2 regions of the Mesorhizobium sp. P2_F8 genome follow, and region 2 is predicted to be linked to the other one. Evidence: riboswitches for the same ligand, from Rfam matches in the RefSeq annotation. Region 2 holds a riboswitch; the other holds the start of a gene.
What was found. Region 2 has a riboswitch for S-adenosylmethionine ahead of AC1DZP_RS21395 (O-succinylhomoserine sulfhydrylase). Riboswitches for the same ligand answer to the same signal wherever they lie in the genome.
Positions count from the first base shown of each region.

Region 1: linked by a shared signal. The riboswitch ahead of metX (homoserine O-acetyltransferase MetX) and the one ahead of AC1DZP_RS21395 (O-succinylhomoserine sulfhydrylase) in region 2 are both predicted to bind S-adenosylmethionine.

Region 1 is NZ_JBFUFB010000001.1:95,229-110,143, reverse strand. Features, by position in the region: gene yddG (aromatic amino acid exporter YddG) at 1-10, shown strand, start outside; gene AC1DZP_RS00560 (lysoplasmalogenase) at 7-681, shown strand; gene AC1DZP_RS00555 (cupin domain-containing protein) at 678-1,124, opposite strand; gene gloB (hydroxyacylglutathione hydrolase) at 1,150-1,917, opposite strand; gene AC1DZP_RS00545 (class I SAM-dependent methyltransferase) at 2,080-2,868, shown strand; gene AC1DZP_RS00540 (ABC transporter ATP-binding protein/permease) at 2,996-4,822, shown strand; gene AC1DZP_RS00535 (DUF1194 domain-containing protein) at 4,910-5,713, shown strand; gene AC1DZP_RS00530 (glycosyltransferase family 2 protein) at 5,733-6,668, opposite strand; gene AC1DZP_RS00525 (DUF1330 domain-containing protein) at 7,039-7,365, shown strand; gene metW (methionine biosynthesis protein MetW) at 7,388-8,002, opposite strand; gene metX (homoserine O-acetyltransferase MetX) at 7,999-9,168, opposite strand; SAM riboswitch at 9,279-9,356, opposite strand; gene hisC (histidinol-phosphate transaminase) at 9,494-10,603, shown strand; gene AC1DZP_RS00505 (prephenate/arogenate dehydrogenase family protein) at 10,610-11,545, shown strand; gene AC1DZP_RS00500 (sugar kinase) at 11,555-12,481, opposite strand; gene AC1DZP_RS00495 (DUF2125 domain-containing protein) at 12,489-13,487, opposite strand; gene AC1DZP_RS00490 (gamma-glutamylcyclotransferase) at 13,621-14,142, shown strand; gene AC1DZP_RS00485 (aldo/keto reductase) at 14,264-14,915, shown strand, end outside.
Region 2 is NZ_JBFUFB010000008.1:277,350-292,264, reverse strand. Features, by position in the region: gene AC1DZP_RS21460 (GtrA family protein) at 1-438, shown strand, start outside; gene AC1DZP_RS21455 (hypothetical protein) at 474-1,955, shown strand; gene AC1DZP_RS21450 (acyltransferase family protein) at 2,168-4,057, shown strand; tRNA gene AC1DZP_RS21445 (tRNA-Gly) at 4,151-4,224, shown strand; gene AC1DZP_RS21440 (hypothetical protein) at 4,213-4,464, opposite strand; gene AC1DZP_RS21435 (LysR family transcriptional regulator) at 4,575-5,564, opposite strand; gene chvE (multiple monosaccharide ABC transporter substrate-binding protein) at 5,876-6,946, shown strand; gene mmsA (multiple monosaccharide ABC transporter ATP-binding protein) at 7,068-8,600, shown strand; gene mmsB (multiple monosaccharide ABC transporter permease) at 8,597-9,889, shown strand; gene araD1 (AraD1 family protein) at 10,082-11,074, shown strand; gene AC1DZP_RS21410 (hypothetical protein) at 11,099-11,542, shown strand; gene AC1DZP_RS21405 (ABC transporter substrate-binding protein) at 11,560-12,333, opposite strand; gene AC1DZP_RS21400 (2'-deoxycytidine 5'-triphosphate deaminase) at 12,434-13,528, opposite strand; SAM riboswitch at 13,684-13,761, shown strand; gene AC1DZP_RS21395 (O-succinylhomoserine sulfhydrylase) at 13,819-14,915, shown strand, end outside.

The DNA of each region.
Region 1 (14,915 bases), on a different contig from region 2:
CAAGGCATGACGATGCCGTTTGCAGGCGGCATCGACGCCAATGCCAATGCTACGTTGATCTTTTCGCTGGTGGCGGCGGTGATCTACGCCTTCATATCAGACATGCCGCCGACGCTCGCCCGCTCGGCGGTAAAGACACTCGCCGTGGCGATGCTTGCCGTGCTGGCGGCGCTGCAAGGCGGCCCGCCGCTGCTGGTCGCGGCGCTCACGCTCAGCGCGGTTGGCGACGCCTTCCTGTCGCGCGACGGCGAAAGGGCCTTTCTCGGCGGGCTGGTCAGTTTTCTCGTCGCGCACATCGTCTATGTCGCGTTGTTCCTGCGCGGTGGCGGCGGCCTGGAGTTGCTTGGCGCCGAGTCGTGGCGCGGGGCGATCGCACTGGCAATGGCGGTGTTCGCGATCGTCATGCTGGCGGCGCTCTGGCGGCGTGTCGGTCCAGGCCTGCGCGTTCCGATCGTCGTCTATATCGCGGCCATCCTCGCCATGGGCGTTTCGGCGCTGACGACAGGCAGCGTCTCGATTGTCGGCGGCGCGCTGTTGTTCATGGCATCGGACGGGCTGCTCGCCGCTGAAAAATTCCTGGTGGCTGCCATCTCGCCGCACCGCGTCTGGATGCGTTTGGCCGTCTGGGGTCTATACTACGCCGCCCAACTGGCGATCACCCTAGGATTCCTGCTGAGCTAGCGGTTCTTGCTGAGTTGGGGTTGTTTCGGCTGCCAGCCGGGCTCGGCCAGCTCGAAGGTGGCAAACTCAAAGCCCGGTGCGACGGTGCAGCCGACCAGGGTCCATTCGCCCAGGCTGCGCGCCGATTGCCACCAGCCTGCCGGCACGACGATCTGCGGCCGCTCGCCCGCCGCCAGATCGATGCCGAGCACCTGCTCGAACACGGCGCCATCTTCCTCACTCATCGACAACGCCAGCGGGGCGCCGGCGTGGAAATGCCAGACCTCGGTGGCGTCCTTGACCCGGTGCCAGGCCGAAACCTGGTGCTGCTCCAAAAGGAAATAGATCGCGGTCGAATGGCCGCGCGCGCCGCCGGCGCCGTCGCGAAAGGTCTCCGCATACCAGCCGCCCTCCGGATGTGGCTTCAGACCGAGGATCGCGGTGATTTCGGCTGCGCTGGTCATGGGTTCCAGACCATCCTGTCTTTGTTTAGAAATTATCCTTGCGCTTGCGGATTTCTGCGAACACCTCGGCGTCCGAAGCTTTCTCCAGCCCAAGATGCTTGCGGATCGCTGGGTCGTGCCAGCGCAGGAACTGAGTGGTCGACAGTTCCTCGCCGATCGTCGTCGGCAGCGTCGGCTTGTTTTCGGCCCGCAACGCCTCGATCTTGGCGGCACGCTCCTTCAAGGCCGAATTGGTCGGGTCGACGGTCAGCGCGAAACGCGCGTTGGAGAGCGTGTATTCATGGCCGCAATAGATGACGGTCGCGGCGGGCAGCGCTGCAAGCTTTTTCAGCGACTCGTACATCACCGGCGGCTTGCATTCGAATAGCCGCCCGCAACCCAGCGCAAACAGCGTGTCGGCGGTGAACGCCACCTTCGATGCCGGCAAGTGATAGGAGACGTGGCCGGCGGTATGGCCAGGCGTGGCGATCACCTCGATCCGTTCATCGCCGAGATGAACGACGGAACCTTCTTCGACGGTTTCGTCGATGCCGGGAATCTTCGCCTTTTCCGCTTCCGGGCCGATGATGCGCAGCTTGAAGCGCTCCTTCAGCGCCAGATTGGCCTCGACATGATCGACATGGTGATGCGTGGTCAGGATCATCGTCGGCGTCCAGCCGGTGCGCTTGAGTGCGGCCAGGATCGGCGCTTCCTCGGGCGCATCGATGATCGCGGTCTGGCCGCTTTTGGGGTCATGCACCAGCACGCCGAAATTGTCGCTGCGGCACATGAACTGTTCGATTTCGACCGGCATCGCATCTCTCCATTGTCGCCGCAGACATAGGGCGCCAAGGCGCCGATGTCATCCCGGAATGTCGAATGACATTTCCAGGGAGATGACAAGTGTCACTCGGGAATGTCGACCTCGTCGAGGCCTTTTGTTGAAACCCGCCGATATCACGGCTACATCCCTCGCATGCATTCCGACATCGTCGATCTTCGCTCCTTCTATTCGACAACGCTCGGCCGGTTCGCCGAGCGCTCGATCACCATGGCGCTGTCGTCGATCTGGGCGGCCGTGCCCAATGAGCGGCTGGTCGGCCTCGGCTATACCTTGCCGTGGCTGGAGCGCTTCGGCGCCGATGCCGAGCGGGTCTTCGCCTTCATGCCGGCAACGCAAGGCGCCGTGGTGTGGCCGGCGACGGGGCCGACGGCGACGGCATTGGTCTTCGACGAGGAGCTGCCGCTGGTCGATTCCTGCATCGACCGCATGCTGCTCGTCCATTCGCTCGAACATGTCGAAAATCCGCGCGAAACGCTGAACGAGATCTGGCGGGTGCTGTCGCCGGCTGGCCGCGTCGTCATCGTCGTGCCCAACCGGCGCGGCGTCTGGGCGCGCTTCGAGCACACGCCGTTCGGCAATGGCCGGCCTTTCTCGCGCGGCCAGCTTACCGAACTGCTGCGCGAGACGAATTTCACGCCGGCCGCCTGGTCCGATGCGCTGTTCTTCCCGCCATCGCGGCGTCGCTTCATGATGCGCTTCCAGAACGTGCTGGAACGCGCCGGCCGGCGGCTGTGGCCGATCTTTTCCGGCGTCATCGTCGTCGAGGCGCAGAAGCGGCTCTATCAAGGCGTTCCGGTCGCCCAGCGCGCCTCGCGTCGCGTCTTCGTGCCGGTGCTGTCGCCGCATGGCGCCACGCGGCTCGGGCGTCAGAAGGAGGCCGGGGACGCCAAGCCATCGGCTGCGGGGGTGACGGCTTCGTGATCGCGACAAGAACGCCTGGAGCCTTGTCCCACCCTATCTGTCGCAAGGGGGCTCGCAGCCCATTTGAACGACGGATGCGGTCAAGTCTCTCCATCCGGTTTCAGCACTGAACGCAAGGACCTCAGCTATGGCTGATCAACTGGACAATGCAGCCACCGTTCAGCCGGCTGCCGTGGCGGTCGAAGCCAGCAGCCTGGGCGATCAGGTGGCGACGATCAGGCAAGCGCTGACGGGATCGCCGGTTCGCAGCTGGTTGCTCTGGACATCGGTCGGCATCATGGCCGTCATCATCGCAACGTCGATCGGCCAGGTCCTGCTCAACCGCTGGAACCAGCCTTTCTACGATGCGCTTGCACGCCGCGACATGGCGGCCTTCCTGCACCAGCTTCTCGTCTTTGCGGCAATCGCCGGCGGGCTTCTGGTGCTCAACATCGGCCAGACCTGGCTCAACCAGATGATCAGGCTGAAGCTGCGCGAGGCGCTGACGCTGGATCTGATCGACCAGTGGATGCGGCCGGCGCGGGCCTTCCGGCTGGCCAATGCCGGCGCCATCGGCGTCAATCCCGACCAGCGCATGCAGCAGGACGCCGCTCATCTGTCCGACCTGTCGACCGACCTCGGCGTCGGCCTGCTGCAGTCGTGTATCCTGCTCGTATCCTTCGTCGGCGTGTTGTGGGAACTGTCCGCGGGCTTCGTGTTTCATATCGGCGGCACCGCGCTGGCCATACCGGGCTACATGGTCTGGGCCGCCATCCTCTATGCCGGCACCGCCTCCTGGCTGAGCTGGCTGGTCGGGCGACCGCTGATCCGCCTCAACAGCGACCGTTACACACGCGAAGCCGAGCTTCGCTCGTCGATGGTGCGCGTCAACGAGAATGTCGATGCCATCGCGCTGTACCATGGCGAGGCCGACGCCAGGCGACGGCTCGGACTCGACCTCGGTACGGTCCTGGGCGCCATGCGCCGCATCTACACCGCCCAGATCAACCTGTCCTGGGTGACCGACACCTATGGCTGGATCACCGTCGTGGCACCCATCCTGGTCGCCTCACCGGTCTATTTCTCCGGCGATATCAGCTTTGGCGGGCTGATGATGGCGGTCGGCGCCTTCAACCAGGTTCACTCGTCGTTGCGCTGGTTCATCAACAATATCGGCAGCATCGCCGACTGGCGCGCCACGTTGATGCGCGTCGCCGACTTCCGCATCGCGCTCAATGAGACCGATGTGCTGCACGACAAGGAAAGGCGCATTGCCTTCGGCGAGAACGCCAATGGCAGCCTGACTTTCGAAAAGCTCGAAGTGGCCTCGCGGGACGGCTGCACCAAGCTTGCCGACCAGCATGTCGAAATCCGTCCCGGCGAGCGCGTCATGATCACCGGCGACCCCGGCGCCGGCAAGACGTTGTTCTTCCGTGCCATTGCCGGCCTGTGGCCATGGGGGAGTGGGCGGATCGGCCTGCCTGCGGGAGAAAACCCCATATTCGTGCCGCGCGTCCCGTATTTCCCGGCCGGCACTCTGCGCGAGGTCCTCGATCACCCGAACGGACCTGCGCCGGCGAGCGACGCCGACATTTCGGCGGTGCTTGCCGAAGTCGGGCTTGGACGGCTGTCATCCTCACTCGACCGCAGCGCGCGCTGGGAACATGAGCTGGGCGATGACGAACAGCGTTCGCTGGCCTTCGCCAGGCTCGCCCTGCGGCAGCCGAAGTGGGTGATCATCGACGAAGCCCTTGACGCGTTCGACGGACCCTCGCTGCGACGAGTGCTGTCGACACTGGAGAAGCGCTTGCCCGAGACAGCGATCCTCAACATCGGACGTGGGCTGCACAACAATCAGTTCTTTCCGCGCGCGCTGACGATCGTCAAGGATACCGGTGCGCAGGCGCTGAAACCTGTCCGCGTCAGGGCTGGTGCGATCGACCCGCCGCCGGCGGCCGCCCGCCGCAAGAAATAGGCTGTTTTCCCCGGTTACGGGCTCCAAGCTTTATTTTGCCGCGATCGCGAAGGAAGATTTCGCGAAGAAACAACTCTGGCGTCGGCCATGCTTGATGCTTTACGCCTGCTTGCCTGTCTTGCCTATTCCCAGGCTGCTCCGACCGCCCCGCCGCCGGATGCGCTGGCGGTCGATGTCGAGCTGGTGCTGGCGGTCGACATTTCGCTGTCGATGGACGAGAAGGAGTTTGCCCTGCAGCGCGCCGGTTATGTCGAGGCGCTGCGGCATCCCGATTTCATCCAGGCTGTCCGCGCCGGCAAGACGGGCCGCATCGCGCTCGCCTATTTCGAATGGGCCGGCACGGTGCGCGACGACGCGATCATCGACTGGCAAATCATCGACAGCGCCGAGAGCGCCAACAGCTTTGCCGACAAAGTCGCGGCCCGGCCGTTCCGCAGCTTCCGCGGCACTTCGATTTCCAGTGCACTGGCTTTCGGCACCGAGATTTTCGATCGCACTTCTTTCGAGGGCGAACGCAGCGTCATCGATATATCAGGCGATGGTCCCAACAATATCGGGCCGCCGGTCACCGCGACGCGCGATGCGGCAACAGCCAAAGGCATCGTCATCAACGGCCTGCCGATCCTGATCAATCCGTCACCAACCTTCAGCCATCTCGACCAGTACTATGCGCAGTGCGTGACCGGAGGGCCTGGTTCCTTTGTGCTGCCGATTTACGCTGCCGCCGAATTTTCTACGGCCATCCGGCGCAAGCTGATCCTCGAAGTGAGCGGCATTCAAGATAGGACGAGGGTCATCCCCGTCGACACTGGTGCGCCTGTCGACTGCCTGAAAGGCGAGCGGGACAGACGGTTTTTTTCGGACCCGTATTTTCCGGAGCTCGACCGATAGCTTCGTCGTAGTGACAGGGTCAGGCCGGACGGACGCCGAACTTCTGGCGAAACTCGTCGTGAAGGTCGCGGCGCCAGCGCCGGCCAGAGACATAGCCTTTGATCAGTTCGGGCAGCGAATAGCCGAGATCTTTCGACGACCGGTTGGTCATGTAGCCCGACAAGGCTTCAGGAATCCGGCACTTCAGAATATCGGAAATGATCTGCCGCGTAATCATGTAGGGCGGAATATGTGGGTACGAGCGGGCAATATTCGGGTGTTTGCGCATCAGGTTCGCATAGGCTTCGACATAGCCGTGGCGACGTCGCGAAATCGAATTCTCCGAATTGTGCTTCGTCCAGTCGATGTCCTGAGACAATTGCGCGCCGAAGCGCCGGGCAAGGCGCAGCAGCAATTCCCGATCCTGCATCCTGGCGATGTCGCTGTCGTAGCCGCCGATGGCCAGCAACGCCTCGCGGCGCGCTGTTATCGCCGATCCCGCGATCAAGATTGTCTCCGCGACCAGCGTTCGCTCCAGCGTGGCAGAGTTTAGGAATGCATCGCGATTGATGCAATCGGTGGCGCGTCCGCCCTTCAGGGAGACATAGGAGCTGATCAGCACTTCGAGCGCCGGATTGGCATCGAACCAGGTCAGGGTCCGTTCGAGCCTGTGCGGCAGATAGACGTCGTCGGAATCGAGGAACGTCACGACGGGTGCCCGCGCGCGCTCGATGCCTGCATTGCGGGCGGCATTGGCGCCTCGCCATTTCGCGCCGACATAGATCAGTCGCGGATCACGAATGCCGGCCAGTGCCGCCGCGGTTCCGTCCGTCGAGCCATCGTCGACGACAATATGCTCGAACCTCGGCATGCTCTGGGAAAGTACACTTTCCATGGCGCGCAATACCGCCTCACGCCTGTTGTGAGTCGGCGTGATGACCGTGATGAGAGGAGCGTGTTCTGTCTTCCCGGTCATACTGCGTCAGCCATTTCCATCGAAAAAATACGCTTCCTGCCAGGTCTTTCGATCTTCAGGACGGTCAAATGGATCGGACTCCCCCTTCCATATCCCCCGTATTGGCCACGACGCTACAAAAAACAGACGTACCTGTCACCCCACCGGGATGCTGCTCAATGCGCGTGAAACGACGAATTCCAGTATCTAGCGCTTCAACTGCAACACTATTGCCGCGCGCTATGCTTGCGAATCGCCCTTGCGATGAATGACGCGTCTATGATCCGAATGCATTCTACTACGTCGGACGTAATCGCATCGCGGCCGGTGTTTGGGCAGATTGCCGTCGCGAGGCCGGCTGGTCGGCTTCGGTCCCAGAGGGAGTACTGTCATGACTGCTTACGCCGTTGCCCATATGCGCCAAGCCCGGATGGGTCCGCAGCTCGTCGAATATCTGCAGAAGATCGATGCCACGCTGGCCCCTTTCGGCGGTCGTTTTCTGGTCCATGGCGGCGATGTCGAGGTCATCGAAAACAAATGGCAGGGCCACCTGATCATCATCGAATTTCCCGACAGGCAACACGTGCGCGGATGGTACAATTCGGCCGCCTATCAGGCGATACTGACGTTGCGGACCGACAACTCGGAAGCCGACGTGATCTTCGTTGATGGCGTTGAGCATCCGCATAAGGCCACGGATGTCCTTGACCAGGCGTGAAGTCGACAATGGCGCGGCGGGATCACCGTTTCAGCAAGAACACCGCCTGCTGGCCGAAGAAGTTCCAGAACCACCATGGCATCGACAGGCCGATCTTCTGGCCATTGGCGTCGAGCGCAGTTGCTTTTTCCACGGTAGCGCCAAGCTCGTCGCACAGATTGACGAAGTCGCGGATGGTGCAGAAATGGATGTTGGGCGTGTCGTACCAGGAATAGGGCAGGTCCGTGGTCACCGGCATGCGGCCATTGAGAAACAGCGACATACGAACCCGCCAATGGCCGAAATTGGGGAAGGACACGATGGCGCGATTGCCGATCCTGAGCAGTTCGTTGAGAACCAGCTTCGGGTTGCGGGTGGCCTGCAGGGTCTGCGACAGGACGACGAAGTCAAAGCCCTTGTCGGGATAGAATTCGAGATCCTTGTCGGCATCGCCCTGGATGACGCTCAAGCCGCGCGCCACGCATTCGTTGACGCCACGCTGCGACAGTTCAAGGCCGCGTCCGTCGACCTGCTTGGTGTCCTGCAGCAATTCGAGCAGCGATCCATCGCCTGAACCGACGTCGAGCACGCGCGATTGTGGCGGGATGAGGTTGGCGACGACTTCGAGGTCGACGCGCTGGTTGCGGGTGACGTTCACGATGCGAGCCCTCGCGCCCGTGCTGCGGAGCCGATGAAGCCATTGATCGCGGCAAACAATTCCGGCTCGTCGAGCAGGAAGGCGTCGTGGCCGCGATCGGTCTCGATCTCGACAAAGGATACCGACGCGCCGGCGGCGTTGAGCGCATGAACGATCGAGCGGCTCTCTTCGGTCGGGAACAGCCAATCCGAGGTGAAGGACACCAGGCAGAAGCGGGTTTTCGTGCCGGCGAACGCATCCGCCAGCCGGCCGCCATGGTCGGCGGCGAGGTCGAAATAATCCATCGACCGCGTCATGTAGAGATAGGAATTGGCATCGAAGCGATCGACGAAGGTCATGCCCTGGTGGCGCAGATAGCTCTCGATCTGGAAGTCGGCGTCGAAGCCGAAGGTGAGTGCCTCGCGATCCTGCAGATTGCGGCCGAACTTCCGATGCAGGGCAGCCTCCGACAGATAGGTGATGTGGGCGGCCATGCGCGCCACCGCCAAGCCCTTTTCCGGGCGCTTGCCGTGCTCGAAATATTTGCCGCCATGCCAGTCCGGATCCGCCATCACGGCCTGCCGGCCGACCTCATGGAAGGCGATGTTCTGCGAGGAATGGCGCGCGCCGGTGGCAATCGGCAGAGCCGAGAAGACGCGCTCCGGATAGCTGGACGCCCATTCCAACACCTGCATGCCGCCCATCGAGCCGCCGAGGACGCAAAACAGTTTTTCGATGCCGAAATGGTCGATCAGCATCTGCTGGGCGCGCACCATGTCTCGAATGGTGATGATCGGCAGGTCGAGCCCATAGGGCTTGCCGGTGGCGGGATTGGTCGAGGCCGGGCCGGTGGAGCCCAGACAACCGCCGATGACGTTGGAGCAGATGACGAAGAAACGGTTGGTATCGATGATCTTGCCGGGGCCGATCAGCACTTCCCACCAGCCCGGCTTGCCGGTCACCGGATTGGTGCTGCCGACATGCTGGTCGCCGGTTAGCGCATGGCAGACGAGGATGGCGTTGGAACGGGCGTCGTTCAGCGTGCCGTAGGTCTGGTAGGCGATCTGGAACGGCGACAGCAGGGTGCCGGCATCGAGCTTTAGCGGCTTGTCGGGCCCAAAGCGTAGCACCGGGCTCGACGGCTGATCAGCCTCGTTGTTGGTTTTTCCAGCGCGCAGAGCGGCCATTGCATCCATCTCACACTTTGAATCCGCACGGCGCTTTCGAAATTCGAGGCCGATGCGGTGTCCGGCCGGCGCGGACAACAAAAAACCGGCATTGCCGCCGCAAAGCCGGTTACAGGATGCAAACGGCCCTTTAGCAAGTTGTTTAACGTGGCTGCAAGCCGACCGGCCAAATCACCACGGAATCTCGTACCTCTTCTAGGACTGTGGCGCGCCCGCGTCAACGGCCAGCCGCGGTCCGGAGGTTGCCACCTCTCGACATTGCGGGCCGTGGCTTGTATTTCCGCTGCGGCTTCCAGACGGAAGCGTTCTCGACGGATTTTGCGACATGAGCCAGACACCGGACAAGGCACGTCCAACCCCGCGCGCGGGCATCATGGACATCGACGCCTATGTGCCGGGCAAGAGCACGGCGCCCGCCGGCGTCGCCAAGGTCTACAAGCTGTCGTCGAACGAGAATCCGCTGGGTCCGTCGCCGAAGGCGATCGAGGCCGCGCGGGAGATTGCTGCGAAGCTCGACGTCTATCCCGATGGCACCGCCAGGCGGCTGCGTGAGGCGATCGCCGAGGTGCATGGTCTCAACGCGCAGAACATCATCTGTTCCAACGGCTCCGACGAAATTCTCGGCCTTCTGGCGCAGACGTATCTCGCTCCCGGCGACGAAGCGATTTTCACCGAACACGCCTTCATGGTCTACAAGATCTACATCCAGTCGGCCGGTGCAACTCCGGTCGCGGTCAAGGAGACCGATGAGCGTGCAGACATCGATGCGATGCTGGCCGCCGTCACGCCGCGCACCAAAATCGTATTCCTCGCCAATCCCAATAACCCGACCGGCACCTATGTGCCGTTCCAGGAAGTGCGCCGCCTGCATGCCGGCCTGCCCGGAAATGTGCTTCTGGTGCTCGACGCGGCTTACGCCGAATATGTTCGCCGCAACGACTATGAAGCCGGCATCGAACTGGTCGGCGGCGCCGAGAACGTGGTGATGACCCGCACCTTCTCCAAGATCGGTCTCGGCGGAGCGCGGATCGGCTGGATGTACGCGCCGATGCACATCGTCGATGCCATCAACCGTGTGCGTGGCCCTTTCAACGTCAATGCGACGGCGATCGAGGCCGGCATCGCCGCGATCCGTGACCGCGACCACGTCCAACGCAGCGTGAGGCACAACGAAACCTGGCTGACATGGCTGAGCGGGGAGCTTGGCAAGCTCGGGCTGCGGGTGACGCCAAGCGTCGGCAATTTCATCCTGATCCATTTTCCCGACGACCAGAACCATTCGGCTGCCGCGGCGGACGATTATCTGACGGCGCGCGGCTATATCCTGCGGCGTGTTTCCGGCTACGGCTTTCCCAACGCGCTGCGCATGACCGTCGGCACCGAAGATGCCAATCGCGGCGTTGTCGCTGCTCTCACGACATTCCTGAAAAGCTAGAACACCATGACATCACCGATGTTTGAAAAGATCGCGCTGGTCGGCATCGGCCTGATCGGCTCGTCGCTGGCCCGCGTCATCCGCCGCGAGGGCCTCGCCCGCCACGTCGCCATCTCGACCCGCAGTGCCGCGACATTGGCGCGTGCGCAAGAGCTTGGGCTCGGCTCCTCCTACTCCACCGATGCGAAGGAAGCGGTCCGCGATGCCGATCTGGTCATCGTCTCGGTGCCGGTCGGCTCGTCCGGCGCTGTGGCCGAGGAAATCGCGCCGGCACTGAAGCAGGGCGCAATCCTCACAGATGTCGGCTCGACCAAGGCATCGGTCATCGCCCAGATGCAGCCCTATGTGCCCGATGGCGTGCATTTCATTCCCGGCCACCCACTGGCGGGCACGGAAAAATCCGGCCCCGATGCCGGCTTCGCCGACCTGTTCGACAATCGCTGGTGCATCTTCACCCCGCTGCCCGACACCGACCCGGAGGCGCTGGAGAGGCTGTCGGAATTCTGGCGCCGTTGCGGCGCCAACATCGACACGATGGATCCGCAGCATCACGACATGACGCTGGCCATCGTCTCGCACCTGCCGCACATCATCGCCTACAACATCGTCGGCACCGCCGACGATCTGCAGTCGGTGACCAAGTCCGAAGTCATCAAATATTCAGCTTCGGGTTTTCGCGATTTCACCCGTCTCGCCGCCTCGGATCCGACCATGTGGCGCGACGTCTGCCTGCACAACAAGGACGCCATCCTCGAAATGCTGGCACGGTTCTCGGAAGATCTGGCGTCGCTGCAGCGGGCGATCCGCTGGGGCGACGGCGAAAAGCTGTTCGATCTGTTCACCCGCACCCGCGCGGTGCGCCGCTCTATCATCGAGGCGGGCCAGGACATCGACGTGCCCGATTTCGGTCGTCAGGCGGTCGAGCACCCGGCGAAGGCGTAGATCGGTTCTTCAACCTGCTGGCCAGTGGCTTTTCATCATCGCCAGCGTCTCGGCCCGGTCCGGCGCGCCTAGCCTGCCGCCGAAGCGCAGGCATTTGAGCGCGGCGGCCGCACTGGCAAAGCGCAAGGCCTGCTCGACCGGCATGGCTTCCGCCAGTCCGATGGCGAAGGCGCCGTGAAAGACATCGCCGGCGGCCAGCGTGTCGACCGCCTTGATTTTTGGCGCCGCGACATGGCGTGATGATCCCGTCGCGCGATCGAACCACCAGGTTCCAGCCGCGCCGCCGGTAACCGCGACAAACGCATCGCCGCGACGGGCAAGTGCCTCACAGGCCTGGCGCGAATCCAGTTCCTTGCCGCACAATATACGCGCCGCCGGCTCGGAAGCCACGATATGGGAAGCCAGCGGCAGCAGCAGTTCCAGCACGTCCCTCGGCGCGGTATCGGCATCAAGGATCGCCGGCCGGCCGATGGCGTGCGCCGCCTCCAGGGCAAGCGCTGCGGCACCGGGCCAGCGGACGTCGACCAGCACGGCATCGAATGCTGAGAGGTCTGCGAGCGGCAGAGCCTCGGGATCGGCCTGGGCCTGGCTGTCGTAGAAGGGCACGATGATGCGCTCGCCATGCGCGTCGACCAGGATCGAGGCCAGCGCCGAGCGAGCGCCGTTGACGCGGCGCACGAAGCTGCAATCGATGCCTTCTGCTTGGATCCCGGCGATCAGCTGATCGCCGACAGAATCGTCGCCCGCGCTCGCCCACAGCGATACGTCGGCGCCCAGGCGATGTGCAGCGCAGGCCGCGCTCGTCGCCATGCCCGAGGCGATCTGGACGCCGTCGGAGGCGATGAACTTGCCTTGGTGGTCGGGCAGCGTCTCGACACGCAGGATCGTATCCAGCGTCAGCGCGCCGACACTCAGCAGTCTCACGGTTTTTGCCATCGATGCGCTATTCCACCGGCTTGATCTTGCCCAGCGGAATGAAGCCGAGCGAGGCCTTGCCCTTGACCACCTTGAGCGGCATCGACGGCTGGTTGCCGAGCAGCGCCAGGCCAGCAAAGCCCTGCTCGATCTGCGTTTTTTGCTCGGGGATGGCACCGCCGAGGATCGCCGCCACGGCTTTCGGGTCCTTCAGCGTGATCGACAGGTCGGCGTCGATGAGACCATCAGCATCGACCGACAATGGTCCGGAAACAGTGACGCGCGCCGTGCCTGACGACAGGTCGAGGTTGCGGATCTCGATCGCCTGGCCGCGCAGGCTCTTCACTTGCCTGCCGATCAGCGCGACGCCATTCTTCAGCGTCACGTCGCCGCTGGCATCGAGCGCCGGCAGCACCCGTCCGCCGATCGCCTCGGCATCGATCTCGAGATCGGTGAAATTGCCGAGATAGTTGATATCCCCGCCGTTAGGCTGCAATTGGCTGTCCGCCTTGCCGGCACTGAACAGTTCGACTGGATCGGTGTCATCAGCGGGATCGGTCTGGCCGGACAGGCCCTCGGCTTGCACTGAAATCCGCCGTGGCAGCGGCCATGACAGTTTGACGTTGGCTTGCAGGTTGTCCCAGTCGATCCACAGCGGCATCATGCCTGGAACGGAGGTCCTGAGCGGACCGCGCAGATCGGCCACCGGCGACAGCGGCTGGATGATCTGGGCGACGGCATTGAAGCTGCCGGCCGAGGCGGCGATGTTCCTGGCATCGTCCTCATAAGCGAGATTGTCGCAGGAGACGGCAAAACTCAGCGGATAGCCGCTGACCTGGAGATTGGCACAGCCGGCCTCGACGCCACTCTTGTTGAGCGAGGCAACCGCCTTGTCGGCTTCACTTCGGACCCGGTCAGCCAGGTAGAACCAGCCAGCGCTGTAGATGGCGAACAACACGAGGATGAACGCGGCAAGCCAGAACAGGCGGCGTCGGCGCTTCGGTTGGCGTTCGTCACTTGACGTCATGCTTTGGCTCTCGTTAACGCATGGGTGTTGCAGGCGGACTCGCGATTCCGACAACAACAGGTAGACAGAGGCGGACGGAAAAAACACCGATTCCGGTGTGGTGCTGCCATTCTTTACAATCAGGCGCGGCGATATGGGCGATTTTTGGGTGTTTGGCTATGGGTCGCTGATCTGGCGGCCGGGTTTCGCGCATGTCGAGACGCAGCGCGCGCGCCTGCACGGCTACCGGCGCTCGCTGTGCGTCTATTCCTTCGTGCATCGCGGCACACGTCAGCGGCCGGGGCTGGTGCTCGGTCTCGACCGTGGTGGCTCCTGCGTCGGATTGGCGTTCCGCGTGCCCGGCGAATTGCGTGATGAGGTCATCGCCTATCTGCGCGAGCGCGAGCTGGTCACCAACGTCTATCTCGAACGGACGCTCAGGATTCGCCTTGACGGCGGCCGGACGGTCGAAGCCGTAGCCTACATCGTCGACCGCCAGCACGAGCAATATGCCGGCGCGCTCGACGCGGCGCACGCAGCCGCCGTGGTGCGCGGCGCGGTCGGCCAGTCCGGCAACAATGAGGACTATGTGATCAGCACGCTGGAACACCTTGAGGCGCTGGGCATAAGCGACCACTGGCTGGAGGATGTCGCGCGCCGGGTAGCACCTTTGTGAAGCGCTGGCTCTGCGGAAAAGGCCGCCAGGCCTTTGACCTCGATGATGGAAGACCTAGTTTAGGTTCCGAACCTCAGCCAGGGCTGCATTCACTGGCCCCCAATCATCCCGGAGATACGCCTTGCAGAAACGCCGCCTTGGTCGCACCGACCTTTCCATCGCGCCGCTGGTTCTGGGCGGCAATGTCTTCGGCTGGACCGCCGACGAGAAAACCTCGTTCGATCTGCTAGACCGCTTCGTCGGGGCCGGTCTCAATGCCATCGACACGGCGGACGCCTATTCGCGCTGGGTGCCCGGCCACAAGGGCGGCGAATCGGAAACCATCATCGGCAAGTGGATGAAGGACCGCGGCAATCGCGATCATGTCGTGGTGGTCACCAAGGTTGGTTCGGATATGGGACAAGGCCACAAGGACCTGTCCGCCGCCTATATCGAAAAGGCCGTCGACGCGTCGCTGAAGCGGCTGCAGACCGACGTCATCGACCTCTATCTGTCGCACTGGCCGGATCCGACCACGCCCTACGAGGAAACCCTCGGCGCCTACGAGAAGCTGCTCGCCAAGGGCAAGATCCGCTATGCCGGCTGCTCGAACCTCGACGCCGGCCAGTTGCGCGCGGCACTCGATGTGGCGAGCCTGCGCGGCCTGCCGCGCTACGAGGTGCTGCAGCCGGAGTACAATCTCTACGACCGATCCTCGTTCGATGGGCCGTTGCGCGATCTGTGTGTGGCCGAGGATATCGGCGTCATCACCTATTTCAGCCTGGCCAAGGGCT
Region 2 (14,915 bases):
CGATTTGGCGTCGTCGGTCTGTTGAACACGGCGCTGGGCTACGCCGTCATTCTGGCCGGACTTGCGTTGGGTTTTGGCGACATCGTCGCCAATGCCACGGGCTTTGGCGCCGGCCTTGTCCTCGGCTTCTTCCTCAACCGCCAATGGACCTTCACCAGCGCCGATGGCTTCCGGTCAGGAACCCTGTTGCGATATGGGGGCGTCTTCCTGGTCGCCTACAGCATCAATCTGGCAGTCGTGATCGCCGCCCGGTCAGCAGGCATCACAGAAAGCCCCCTGGTTCACCTCGCGGGAATCTGCGTCTATTCGGTTGTTTTCTACCTCGGTTCGGCTCACTTCGTGTTTGTCGGGCGCGGAGGTCGCGAAGACGATGAAGCCGACCGGAACCTTCCGATGGCCGGTGGGTCTCGGCGGATGCCGACCAGTCGAAATCCTTGAACCAACTGTCATCGGAAGCGATTAGAGGCGGCGCCATGAACAACGCTCAGGCCAGTGCGGGCGCGGCAACGTACGATCAGCGTATCCAACTGATATTCTGCCTGTTCACCGCCTGTATCATGGCGGCGGTGCTGGCCGCCTTTGCGCCCTCCATCCTGCAGGATCCCGACAGTTGGTGGCAAGTGAAGGTCGGACTGGATCTCCTGGCAAGCCGGACATTTCCGACAGTCGACCCCTATTCCTACACGTTTGCCGGCCAGCCATGGATCGCCAAGGAATGGCTGGGGCAGGTCCTTTTGGCTCTTGCCTACCGGGCGGGAGGCTGGAACGGCGTGGTCACGCTGATCATCGCCATGATTTCCCTGACGGTTTTCCTGATGGGGTGGTTTCTCAGCAGATGGCTGAAGCCGATCCTGTCGATTGCGCTGGCCTTCATTGCAATGGCCCTGATCACCCCGATCTTTACGGGGCGTCCACATATCTTCACTTTCCCGATCATCGTCGTCTGGACGGCGATGCTCTTTCGTGCGGCATGGGAAGAACGGGCGCCACCCTGGTGGCTGCTTGTGCTGGTTGTGTTGTGGGCGAACCTGCACGCCACCTTTACCTTGAGCTTCGTCATCGCAGCTTTCGCCGGTCTCGATCTGCTGACGCGTACAGGTCTCACAAAACCGGCCCTCGTGGCGAAATGGATCGCATTTGGTCTGCTTTGTCCGCTGGTCAGCCTGATCCACCCCTATGGCGTCCAGGCTATCCTGGCGACCTTCGCCGTGGCCTATGGCAACGAGGCGGTGTCGCTGATCGCGGAATGGCGACCGTTCAATGCGCAGGATCTCGTTGTCCAGGAAGTTGCGATGCTGGTGGCGCTGTTCGGGCTGCTGGTGTCACGGTTGCGAATTGGCTGGGCCAAGGCGTTGTTCATCGTCTTCACCTTGCATGCCTTTCTCGCTCATCTGCGTTTCATGTATCTGTTCTTCCTCCTGGTCCCGGTGGTGATCGCGATGGAGGTCGCACAGCAATATCCCTCGCTTTCGGCCACCGCATGGCTGGCTGAAAAGCGCGACGGGCTGGAACAATTCTTCGCCAGGCGGTTTTACGCGATTTGCGGCGCGGCAGCTGTTTTGGTCATCGGCGCGGTCGCCGTGTTCGGCAGCGTCTATCAGGTCGCGCCGAGCCCGAAGACGTCGGCCAGCGGGGCGCTGGCGTTCGCCGAAAGCCATCATCTGTCCGGCAACGTGCTGAATTCCTACAATTTCGGCGGCACGCTGATCTTCCACGGGATCAAGACCTATATCGACGGTCGGACGGACCAGCTGTTCCTCGGTGGTTTCACAAAAGCCGATGACGAGACGGGACACAGCAACGGCAAGCCACTTCTCGAAGCCCAGCTGAAGAAATACGCCATAGGCTGGGCGCTGATTGCAGCCGACGACAGTCGCATTCCCTTCTTCGACCAACTGGGCTGGAAGCGGGCCTATTCGGACGATCATGCGGTGATCTACCTGCCCGGCGCCTGATCCCGCCGCGCCGGCCCGGATCGGCCTCGCCGGCATTCGAACTGGCACATGCCTTGACACTTATGTTGCGGTGCAGCAAAGTTGCACCGCAGAGGATAGGCATGTGAGAGCGACGAGCCGGAATTTTTTGCACGAGCGGGACATCGCCGCATGAGCGGCGTCTTGAACTCGCAGAACCAAAGCTTCCGGCCGCGGCGCGCGAGCCTGTCCGGATGAACTACAGGCGCGACATCGATGGCCTTCGGGCCGTGGCGGTGCTGCCCGTCCTGCTCTTCCACTTCGGCGTCTCCGCCATTCCCGGCGGCTTCACCGGCGTCGACATCTTCTTCGTCATATCGGGATACCTGATCAGCGGCAGCCTGCTCGACGATCTCGAGCGCGGCGAGTTTTCGATCGGTCGCTTCTATTGGCGCCGCGCACGGCGGATCCTGCCGGCGCTGACCTTCGTCATCCTGCTCGCCAGCATTGCCGCCTGGTTCATCCTGCTGCCGTCGGATCTGCACGAATTCAGCTTGAGCGTGATCGCCGCCTCGACCTTCTGGTCGAACATCTATTTCTGGAAGACGACGAACTATTTCTCCATCGACGCCGAACTGCGGCCACTGCTTCACACATGGTCGCTTTCGGTCGAAGAGCAGTATTATATCTTCGCACCGATCCTGCTCTATTTGATCTACCGATATGTCTCGAAGCGCTGGCTGACGGTACTGCTGCCGATCGCCATCGGCAGCTTTGCCGTAGCGGTCATGGCAACCTCGCTGGCGCCGACAGCCGGCTTCTACCTTTTGCCGACGCGCTTCTGGGAACTGGCGCTTGGCGCCATGCTGATGCTGAAGAAGCCGCCGGCGCTTGCCAGCCGGTTGGCGATGGAACTTATCGGCCTCGCCGGCTTTGCCCTGATCGCCTTCGGCTTTCTAACGATTTCGGAGAGCGACCCGTTTCCGGGCTACAATGCCTTGTTCCCCTGCATCGGAACCGCCCTGCTCATCTATGCGGGCCACGATCACCCCGGCGCCGACAGGCCGGCACCTCTTGCGACCCGCGTCCTTCGGTTCGCGCCGCTGGTCTGGGTTGGCCTCATTTCCTATTCGCTCTACCTCGTTCACTGGCCGATAAATTCGTTCGTCCACTATCTCTCGCTGAAGGCCATCGGCGTGCCGACGGTCATCGCGATGATGGTAGCCAGTTTCGCCCTGGCGACATTTTCCTGGAAATATGTCGAGCAGCCGTTTCGCCGGAAACGGGCGTTCACCGCCCCATTGCCGATCTTCGCCTTTTCGGGGGCGGCGATCGTCCTGCTCTGTGTCGGCGGCTTGGCCGGCGCGCTCGGCGGTGGTTTTCCGCAACGGTTCCCGGACTTCTCGACCGAGCCGATCCGGGTCGGCGACTGGCGCAACGGCGTCTGCTTCAACGAAGGGGCCCGCATCGACACCTGGAACCTCGCCGACTGCACCCGCACCCAAGGCTTTGCCACCAACGTGCTTTTGTGGGGCGATTCCTTCGCCGCCCACTATGTTTCGGGACTCGACGCCAACGCCCAGAAAATCCAGGCCAATGTCATCCAGTACACCTATGCCGGCTGCCCGCCCGACCTCACCTATTTTTCCTATGCCCGGCCAAGCTGTACGCTTTTCAACGAACGAGCCTTGTCGATTATCCGCGACGCTAACATCCGGGCGGTGATCCTGAGCGGCCGATGGACCGACTACCAGGTCAGGGGCTTCGATGGCCTGCAAAAAACGATCGATCGGCTTCGCGACATGGGCGTCAAGGTCTATGTCATCGGCCAGTCGCCCGAATTCATCGCCGACGTCCAGAAAATCGCTTTCTTCGCAAGGCGGGAGCATGCCGGGAACACGTCCTGGCCGACTGCCATGGATCCGGGGATCAACAAGCGGGTGCTGCCGTTCGCCAAAGGGGCGACATTCATAGATCCGCTGGCATATCTGTGCGATGCGGCCGGCTGTTCGTACGCAGATGCCGACAGCAAGCAATTTCTCTATTTCGATTATGGTCATTTCTCTTCCGCCGGCGCGACGTTAGCCATCTCGAAGTACTGGCCAAGCTTTGCCGCCGGCAACAAGCTCGCCAGGGCAAGATAGCAATCGCAGGTCGATATGCATCGCCGCAGCCTGCGGTGTAAAAGCCGCTTTGCGATTGCCCGAAGGCCAACCCGCATGGTAACGAGGGATCGCGCGGGTATGATGTAATGGTAGCTTGTCAGCTTCCCAAGCTGAACGCGAGGGTTCGATTCCCTCTACCCGCTCCAGCCCATGGCGCCAGCAACAATTTCAGCGCCCGCCTGTTCGTCGAACACAACCGAGCAGCCTCGCGCAAGCGCGACCGTTGCAAGCGCGTTTGCCACTACGTCATCCGATGAGACGAAATCACCGGTCAGAACCCGCAATTCTTCCACGCCTTCAGCCATCGACACGAAATTCCCGACCGATCGTTCGTGCTTGCAGGCCTCGACCACGCAAAGCAGGTCGATCATTTCGAAGCTGCGCATGTTCGGTCTCCTGAAGAAATCGTCCCTTGCAGGGATATGAACGCATCGGCAGGAAATAATGTTCCCGCCTTGCTGTTCGCCAGCCCCGAACTCGACGCCTGACGGAGACGTCATCCCACCTCTCGCAGGATGAAGTCGTGCAGCATCTTGGCGGCCGGCGACAGCACACGGTTCTTCACCGTGATCAGGCTGTAGGGCCTGACCTCGATGTCGAATTCGGTCTGGACGACGTCGATAGCGCCGGCCAGCCCGTCGGGATTCTGGATGAATTTCGCCACCTGGACCGATACCGGTGCAATCGCATCGGAATGTGCGACCATGACCAGGGTCAAGAGCAGCGAGCTGGTGTTGAGGATACGGTCGGGCAAAGCGATGTTGCGGTTGAGGAAATTGCTCTCCATCGCCTGGCGCAAAGGCGACCCGCCCGACTGGAAAACCCAATCGTAGGCGGCGGTGTCCTCCAACCGCACCGCCTCGCCCTTGGTGAGCGGATGACCTCGGCGCACGATCAGGCAGGCCTTCTCGACGCCGATCACGCGCGACTCGAACAGCCGTGGATTGAGATCGTCAGGGATGCGCGCGATGATGAAATCATGGCGCGTGGCGATCAATTCGCGTGCCAGCACGTTGGAGGTCTCGACCTGCATGGTGATCTCGATGCGCGGATAGATGCGGCGGATTTCGCGAATCGCCGGCACCGCCAGCTCGATTGCCGGTGCCGTCACAGCGCCGAGGAACACCGAGCCGCCTTTGCCCGCCTTAAGTTCGGAAATTTCGCGGTCGACCTCTCGCATTTCCAGGAGGATCGAGCGCGCGCGCCTGGATAATGCCTTGCCGAAAGGCGTCAAGGTGATGCCGCGCGGCAGCCTTTCGCACAGCTTGACCTCCAGCACGGCCTCCATTTCGCTGATCATGCGCGAAGCCGCCGGCTGAGAAATGTTCATAACCTGGGCTGCCGCACTCACCCGGCCATGGTCGTCGAGCGCGACGATCATGCGCATATGGCGTAAGCTGAGGCCACTGCGCAGCAAGGTTTCGCCGTCGCCCGGCATCTCTCTGTAACCATTTGAAATCGCACTCGGATTCCTTAGCGCCGCCATAACCTCTCCTTGCTTCTGCTCGCAGGCGGCCAGCGGTCGTGCCAGCCGTCTCGCCTCGATATCATATACCAATATTGATATAGCAATCATCAAAGATCGCATTTGACAGTTATGGCAAAGGATCACAACCTTCGCGCGTTCCGAGACGCGACGGTCGCAGACGAGAAAAATCGTATCGATTGAAATCAGCGCCTCGGGGCCATGGGAGGATACCGGAGATCGATATGACGGCAGCAGTGCCTTGGCGCTTCTGCACGATTGCGCGGCCCGCGACCCCCGGGGTGCCGCGTCCATCAACCAGGGAGAGTTAAGTGAAAATCATCAAGACGTTAGTCGCCGCCTTGGCGGTCAGCATCGCGGCCATGTCGGCCACCGCCTACGCAGCCGACAAAGGCCTCGTCGGCGTGCTGATGCCCACCAAGACCTCGCAGCGCTGGATCAACGACGGAGACGCCGTCAAGTCCCAGCTCGAGGCTCTGGGCTACACCGTCGACCTGCAATATGCGCAGGACGACATTCCAAACCAGCTCAGCCAGCTGGAAAATGAAATCACCAAGGGCCCGAAGGCGCTGATCATCGCCTCGATCGACGGCACCACCCTGTCGGACGCGCTGCAGAAGGCCGCTGACGCCGGCGTCGTCGTCGTCGCCTATGACCGCCTGATCAAAAAGACCGCCAACGTCGATTACTACACGACCTTCGACAATTTCGGCGTCGGCGTCATCCAGGCGAATTCGCTGGTCAAGGGCCTCAAGGAGCGTTTCCCGAACACCAAGCCGTGGAACGTCGAACTGTTCGGCGGCTCGCCCGACGACAACAACGCCTTTTTCTTCTACAATGGCGCGATTTCCGTCCTGCAGCCACTGATCGACGACGGCTCGATCAAGATCAAGTCCGGCCAGACCGGCATGGACAAGGTCGGCACGCTGCGCTGGCTGGCGGCCACCGCTCAGGCCCGCATGGACAATCTGCTTTCGGCCAACTACTCGGACGGCAGCCGCGTCGATGGCGTTCTGTCGCCCTATGACGGCCTGTCGCGTGGTATCACCGCATCGCTGCGCGCTGTCGGCTACGGCACGGACGCTCAGCCCTGGCCGATCGTGACCGGTCAGGACGCCGAGACCGCCTCGGTCAAGCTGATCATCTCGGGCGAGCAGTACTCGACCGTGTTCAAAGACACCCGCGAACTGGCCAAGTCGACCGTTGAGCTCGTCGACAAGGTGCTGTCGGGTGGCAAGCCGGATGCCCTCGACACCAAGACCTACAACAACGACGTCAAGGTCGTTCCCTCGATCCTCTTGACGCCACATGAAGTCGACAAGTCGAACTACCAGGCGCTGGTCGTCGACTCCGGCTACATCAAGGCCGACGAGCTGAAGTAATTCGGTTTCAAATCCAGGGGTCCTGCGCAACGCAGGGCCCCTTTTCGTTCACCAGCAGGCCCGGTATTGTTACCGACCTCGCCGGCAGTGTTTGCCGACCTCTCAGGGAGCGGTAGTCCCAATGGCCTCGACGATTTTGGAGATGCGCGACATCACCAAGACGTTCCCCGGCGTGAAGGCGCTGTCGAACGTCAACCTCAGCGTCGAGGAAGGCGAGATTCATGCCGTGGTCGGCGAGAACGGCGCCGGCAAGTCGACGCTGATGAAGGTGCTCTCGGGCGTCTATGCGTCCGGCACCTATGATGGCGCGATCGTCTACCGTGGCGAGGAATGCCATTTCAAGGGCATTCACGACAGCGAGCACAAGGGCATCGTCATCATTCACCAGGAGCTTGCACTGGTGCCGATGCTGTCGATCGCCGAAAACATTTTCCTTGGCAACGAACACGCCAGATTTGGCATCATCGACTGGAATGCCAACGAGACACGTACCAGCGCCTTGCTGAAGAAGGTGGGCCTCAAGGAGGACCCCAAGACGCTGATCACCAATATCGGCGTCGGCAAGCAGCAGCTGGTCGAGATCGCCAAGGCGCTCAGCAAGGAAGTGCAGCTGCTGATCCTCGACGAGCCGACGGCGAGCCTGTCCGAAAAGGACAGCCAGGCACTGCTGGACCTGCTGCTCGAATTCAAGCGGCAAGGCATCACCTCGATCCTGATCTCGCACAAGCTCAACGAGGTGAACCGGGTCGCCGACAAGGTCACCATCATCCGCGACGGACGGACCATCGAAACACTTGCCAAGAAAGACATTTCGGAGGACCGCATCATCACCTCGATGGTCGGCCGTTCGCTCGACGACCGTTATCCGCCGCGCGAGCCCAAGATCGGCGAGGTCGTGCTCCAGGTGAAGAACTGGTCGGTCTATCACCCAATCCATGCCGAGCGGCAGGTGATCAAGGGCATCGATATCGATGTCCGCAAGGGTGAGGTGGTCGGCATTGCCGGGCTGATGGGCGCCGGACGCACCGAATTCGCCATGAGCCTGTTTGGCCGCTCCTATGGCCGCCGCATCACTGGCGACGTGCTGCTCAAGGGCAAGCCGATCGATGTTTCGTCGGTGAGCAAGGCTGTGGAACACGGCATTGCCTACGTCACCGAGGACCGCAAGACCTACGGTCTCAATCTCATCGATCACATCAAGCACAACATCACGCTGGCCAACCTGCCCGGCGTGTCGCGCCACGCCGTGATCGACGACCTGCGCGAACTTGCCGTCGCCAATGACTACAAGGCCAAGACCAACATCCGCTCGTCCAGCGTCTATCAAATGACCGGCAATCTGTCGGGCGGCAATCAACAGAAGGTGGTGCTGTCGAAATGGCTGTTCGCCAATCCGGAAGTGCTGATCCTCGACGAGCCGACGCGCGGCATCGACGTCGGCGCCAAGTATGAAATCTACACCATCATCGCCCGCCTCGCCTCCGAGGGTAAGGCGATCATCGTCATCTCGTCGGAGATGCCAGAACTGCTCGGCATCACCGACCGCATCTACGTCATGAACGAAGGCCGCATCGTCGGCGAAATGGCGGCGAGCGAAGCCAGCCAGGAAAAGATCATGCGCGCCATCGTTCGGGGAGAAGGAAAAGCATCATGACCACCGAAAGCGCTCCCGCGCCGAAAAGCGGCGTCGCCGAAGATGTGCAGCAGGGGCCGCGTGTGGCCGTCTCGGCGCTGATCACGAATCTGCGCGAATACGGCCTGATCCTGGCGCTGATCGCCATCATGGTGTTCTTCCAGTTCACCACGTCCGGCACGCTCTTCAAGCCGGTGAACCTGAGCAATTTGGTGCAGCAGAACAGCTTCATCATCGTGATGGCGCTGGGTATGCTTCTGGTGATCGTTTCGGGCCATATCGACCTCAGCGTCGGCTCCGTCGCCGGTTTCATCGGCGCGCTGGCGGCAATGATGATGGTCATCTGGCCGCTTGGCCCCCTCAGCAATCCGCTGGTTGTATCGATCATCTGCCTCATCATCGGCGGCGGCATCGGCGCGGCCCAAGGCTACTGGATTGCCTATCACCGAATACCGAGCTTCATCGTGACGCTGGCCGGAATGCTCATCTTCCGCGGCATCTGCCAGGCGCTGCTGGGTGGCGGGTCTTCCGTGGGACCGCTTCCAGATGGCTTCAAGGCGCTCAGTTCCGGCTTCATTCCGGACGTGATCGGCCCCTTGACGCTGATCCCGCCGACGGTGAACGCCGCCGGCAAGACCATCATCGGCAGCGGCCTGACACTGCACATGACGACGATCCTGATTGGCGTCGTCGCCGTGCTCGCCTATGCGTATTTCGGGCTCAAGGCACGGCGCACGCGCGAGCAGCACGGCTACGAAGCCGAGCCTTTCACGCTGTTTGTCATCAAGACCCTGGTGACCAGCGCGCTGGCGCTGTTCCTAGTCTACCAGTTCGCCAGCTACAGGGGCCTGCCAATCGTTCTCATGGTGATGGGCGTGCTGATCGCACTGTTCGTGTTCGTCACCAAACGCATGACGATCGGCCGGCGCATCTACGCAATGGGCGGCAATGCCAAGGCGGCACAGCTATCGGGCATCAAGACCGAGCGACTGACCCTGATGGTGTTCGTCAATATGGGCGTGCTGTCAGCGCTTGGCGGCCTGATCATCGCGGCCCGCCTTGGGCAGGCAGTGCCGGCGGCAGGCCTTGGCAGCGAGCTCGACGTCATCGCCGCGGTGTTCATCGGCGGCGCCTCGGCGATGGGTGGTGTCGGCCAGGTCATCGGCGCGGTGGTCGGCGGGTTCATCATGGGCGTGATGAACAACGGCATGTCGATCATGGGCGTCAATGTCGACTGGCAGCAGGTGGTGAAAGGCCTGGTGCTGCTCGGCGCGGTGGTGTTCGACGTCTACAACAAGAACAAGGGCTGAGGGAACCAGGAAGGCATACGGGTCACATCGCGGCGCTGCCCGGCGGCACGAAAAGAAGTCCCTGAGGGACCAGGCTCGCGAGCGCAATCCGAATGGAGAATTTCACCCGTGGCATGGACGAGGTCCTGGCCGCGCTGGGCAAGGTTTGCCGTCCCGGCAGCCCCTGCCAAGGCAAATGAGAGAGGATTCATCATGCTGATCTCCCAGATTCTCGATGACGCCGAGACCATCCGCGTCGTTGCCCGCAACGGCGGCAAGACCCGGATCATCAATGGTGCGCGCAGCGTCTATTCGCTGGCGATGGAGGCCGCCCGCACCGGCGTCGGGCTCGTCGCGCTGATCGAACGCAAGGGGCTTGGCGAGACAATCGATCTCGATGCCGCCTACAAGAAGGGGCGGCTGCTGTCGCCGATCAACCACCCCGATCCGGCGCACCTGCATCTGACCGGCACCGGACTGACGCATCTCGGCTCGGCCGCGACGCGCGATTCCATGCACAAGAAGCTCGGCGCCGACGGCGATGAACAGCTGACCGATTCCATGAAGATGTTCCGCATGGGGCTGGAGGGCGGCAAGCCTGCGAAAGGCCAGATCGGTGTGCAGCCGGAATGGTTCTATAAGGGCAACGGCACGATGGCGGTGGCGCCAGGCGCCGCACTGCTGTCACCGGCCTTCGCCAAGGACGCCGGCGAAGAGCCGGAAGTGGCCGGCATTTACGTCATCGGCGACGACGGCGCGCCGTTCCGCGTCGGCTTCACGCTGTCGAACGAGTTTTCCGACCACGTCACCGAGCGCGTGAACTATCTGTTCCTGGCCCACTCCAAGCTGCGCAACGCCTCGTTCGGGCCGGAGATCCTGATCGGCGACCTGCCCTCCGACATCCGCGGCAGCTCACGCATCTATCGCGACAACGAGGTGCTGTGGGAAAAGCCGTTCCTGTCTGGCGAAGCGAACATGTCGCACACCATCGCCAATCTCGAACATCACCACTTCAAATATGCGGCTTTCCGCCAGCCAGGCGACGTGCATGTGCACATGTTCGGAACGGCGACGCTGTCCTTTGCCGACGGCATCAAGACCGAGGCTGGCGATGTGTTCGAAATCGAGGCCAAGGATTTTGGCCTGCCGCTGCGCAACCCACTCGAGATCGAGCAGCCGGTGAAGGTGGCGGTGAAGGCGCTTTGAGATAGCGGCGTGGAAATGAACAGAATGCGGCTTGTCATTTTGTTCGCGGGCCTGGCCCTGTTCCTGATCCAGCCGCCATCGGTGGCCTTTAGCGCTGGTCAGTGCAGCGCCAAGTTCTACCGTGAAGCCCACTCGGCGATGACGAAGCGTCTTCTGGCAACTGGTTATTCGAAAGCACAAGTAGGCTTTCTGATGGGCAATACGGATCGTATAACGTCCGCGCTTCGCAGCGACAGGCTGAACGACAATGCCAGGGCCTGCGGTATCGACTCCGCCAGGGCCCATATTCTCGGTTGCCTCGACAAGCAGTTGTTTCCTTTGAAGTCCGGCTCAAGCGCCTCGCTCGATGAGGAGAAACCGACCAGAGGATTTTGGGGCAGGAAACGCTTGGCCGTACGCGAACTGCTCTTTGTCGGCCAATTTCATGGCTGTCTGGGCGCCGCGAAAGAGCATCTCTTTCGCGGCTGACCCGGTCGGGTTCAACCTCAATAAATATCGAAGTCGAAGTACTTGGCCTGGATCTTCTTGTAGGTACCGTCGGCGACGATGGCGTCTATTGCCGCATTGAGCTTGTCGCGCAGCGCGGTGTCTTCCAGGCGAACGGCAATGCCGGCCTGGGTCTCCGTGCCCTTGACGTCGCCGACAAGCTTGCAGCAGCCGTCGCTTGCCTTCTTCAACCAGTCCACCAGCACGAACTTGTCAGAGATGACGGCATCGAGACGGCCGTTCGTCAGGTCGGTGATCGCCTCTTCCTGGGTCGGGTAGAGTTTCGCCTCCGCGCCAGCCTTGCCGTAGACATTCTGGGCATAGTCGGCCTGCGTGGTCGAAGCCTGGGCGCCGACCGTCTTGCCGGCAAGCGCTGCCGGTTCGGTCGAGGTGAGTTCGGTATCCTTCGGCGCCACCAGCGCGAGTGGCGTCGTGTAGTATTTGTTGGTGAAGGAGACCTGCTTCTTGCGCTCCTCGGTGATGCTCATCGAGGCGATGATGGCATCGAATTTCTTGGCCTGCAGGGCGGGGATGATGCCGTCCCAGTCCTGGGTGACGATCTCGCACTCGACCTTCATCTGCGCGCACAGCGCATTGGCGATGTCGATATCGAAGCCGACGACCTTGCCGTCCGGGGTGATGGTGTTGAACGGCGGATAGGCACCCTCGGTGCCGATCTTCAGTTTCTCAGCAGCCTGCGCCGACAGAGAGCCGGCCGCCATCAGCAACACGGCAGCACCTGCTGCCGATATGATCCATTTTGAAATCCGCATTTTCTTGGTTCCCCTTGAACGCCGCCAGCTTGGCGGCCAGAAAGCCAGCCAAGCATGACGAGCCAGCGCAGGCAAGTCTATTGCCCGACGGGAATTGGGTTCAGCGCGCTGGGCGGAAATGCTTGGACAGCTTCAGGCCTTGCGCCTGGTAGTTGGAGCCGAGATCGGTGCCGTAGAGCGCCTGCGGCCGCTTCAGCATATGCTCGTAGACCAGCCGGCCGACGATCTGGCCATGGTCGAGGATGAACGGCACTTCGTGGCTGCGCACTTCGAGCACTGCGCGACTGCCGGTGCCGCCGGACGCCGAATGGCCGAAACCCGGATCGAAGAAGCCGGCATAGTGGACGCGGAACTCGCCAACCAGCGGATCAAACGGCGTCATCTCGGCGGCGTAGAGCGGCGGCACATGCACCGCTTCCTGGCTGACGAGGATGTAGAATTCATCGGGATCGAGCACCAGTTCGCCGGCGCCGCTCTTGTGGATCGGCTCCCAGAAGTCGACGACCTCTTGTGCCGCGCGCTTGTCGACATCGACGAGACCGGTGTGATGCTTGCCGCGATAGCCGACCAGGCCGTTCTGATCGCCGTTAAGATCGATCGACAGCGCGATGCCGCCGCCGGAAATGTTCGGCGGCTCGGTTGCGACCAGCATCTCGGCGCGATGCAGGTCATGCAGCTCGGCTTCCGAGAGCAGTGCATTGCCGGTGCGGAAACGGATCTGGGACAGACGCGAACCGGTGCGCACGACGATCGGAAAGGTGCGCGGGCTGACCTCGAGATAGAGCGGGCCGTGATAGCCGGCGGCGATCTTGTCGAACTCGTGTCCGCGATCTGTCATGACGCGGGTGAAGATGTCGAGCCGCCCGGTCGAACTCTTCGGATTGGCCGAGGCCGAAATGTCCGCCGGCAATGCCAGGCTTTCAAGCAAGGGCACGATATAGACGCAGCCGGTCTCCAGCACCGCCCCCTCTGCAAGATTGATCTCGTGCAGCTGCAACCGGTCGAGCTTTTCCGAAACCTTGTGGTTGGGACCCGGCAGGAACGAGGCCCGCACCCGCCAGGCCTTGTCGCCGAGCCGCAGATCCAGGCTCGCCGGCTGGATCTGATCGGCATCGAACGCGCGCGCCGACTTCAGCGCGCCGGACTGGAACAGCGCCGAAATGTCCTGATCGGGAAGAATGCCTGTCTGCCGCAAGGCTCCACTCCTAGGCCAGGCGATTCTTGGGGCCAGGCGATTTTCTGTTCGCAGGTTCTTGCCGCAAAACCGTGGAACACTGCTGCGGAACCTGCTTGGTACAAACCTCTTAATCAAGCCGGCAATTGACGCAAGCGTGGCGCGGGTCTAAAGGGTCGTTATCCCGTGGTGATTTGGCCGGTCGGCTTGCAGCCACGTTAAACAAGTCGCTAAAGGACCGTCGGGCCGCAAGGCCGTATGGACCGGTTGCGACTTTCGCGGCCGGTTTTTTTGTGTCTGGAACAAAAGCGATGAGCACCAAGAAGCGTAACTGGAAGCCTCAAACGACACTCGTGCATAGCGGAACCCTGCGTTCCGGTTTCGGCGAAACCTCCGAGGCGATGTACCTGACCCAGGGCTATGTCTACGAAACGGCGCAGGCCGCCGAAGCCCGCTTCAAGGGCGAGGAGCCGGGATTCATCTACTCGCGCTACGCCAACCCGACCGTCGACATGTTCGAAAAGCGCATGTGCGCGCTCGAAGGCGCCGAGGACGCGCGCGCCACCGCATCCGGCATGGCCGCGGTGACGGCCTCGCTGTTGTGCAGCGCCAAGGCCGGCGATCACATCGTGGCAGCACGCGCGCTGTTCGGCTCCTGCCGCTGGGTGGTCGAGACGCTGGCGCCGAAATATGGCATCGAGGCGACGCTGGTCGACGGCACCGACATCGCCAACTGGGAAAAAGCGGTCAAGCCGAACACCAAGCTGTTCTTCCTGGAAAGCCCGACCAACCCGACGCTGGAAGTGGTCGATATCGCCGCGGTTGCCGCGCTTGCCAATTCGATCGGTGCGCGGCTGATCGTCGACAATGTCTTTGCCACGCCCCTGCAGCAGAAGCCGCTGCAGCTCGGTGCGCACATCGTCGTCTACTCGGCGACCAAGCATATTGACGGCCAGGGCCGCTGTCTCGGCGGCGTCATCCTGTCGGACAAGAAGTGGATCGACGAGAACCTGCACGACTATTTCCGCCACACCGGTCCCAGCCTGTCGCCTTTCAATGCCTGGACGCTGCTGAAGGGGCTGGAGACGCTGCCGCTGCGCGTGCGCCAGCAGACGGAAAGCGCAGGCAGGATCGCGGATTTCCTGGCCGAGCGGCCCGAAATCGCCCGCGTCATCTATCCCGGCCGCGCCGACCACCCGCAGGCGGCCGTCGTCAAGAAGCAGATGTCGGGCGGCTCGACGCTGATCTGCCTAGACGTCAAGGGCGGCAAGCAGGCAGCCTTCGCCTTGCAGAACGCGCTCGACATCGTGCTGATCTCCAACAATCTCGGCGATGCCAAGAGCCTGATCACCCATCCGGCGACGACGACGCACAAGAATCTGAGCGACGAGGCGCGTGCCGAACTCGG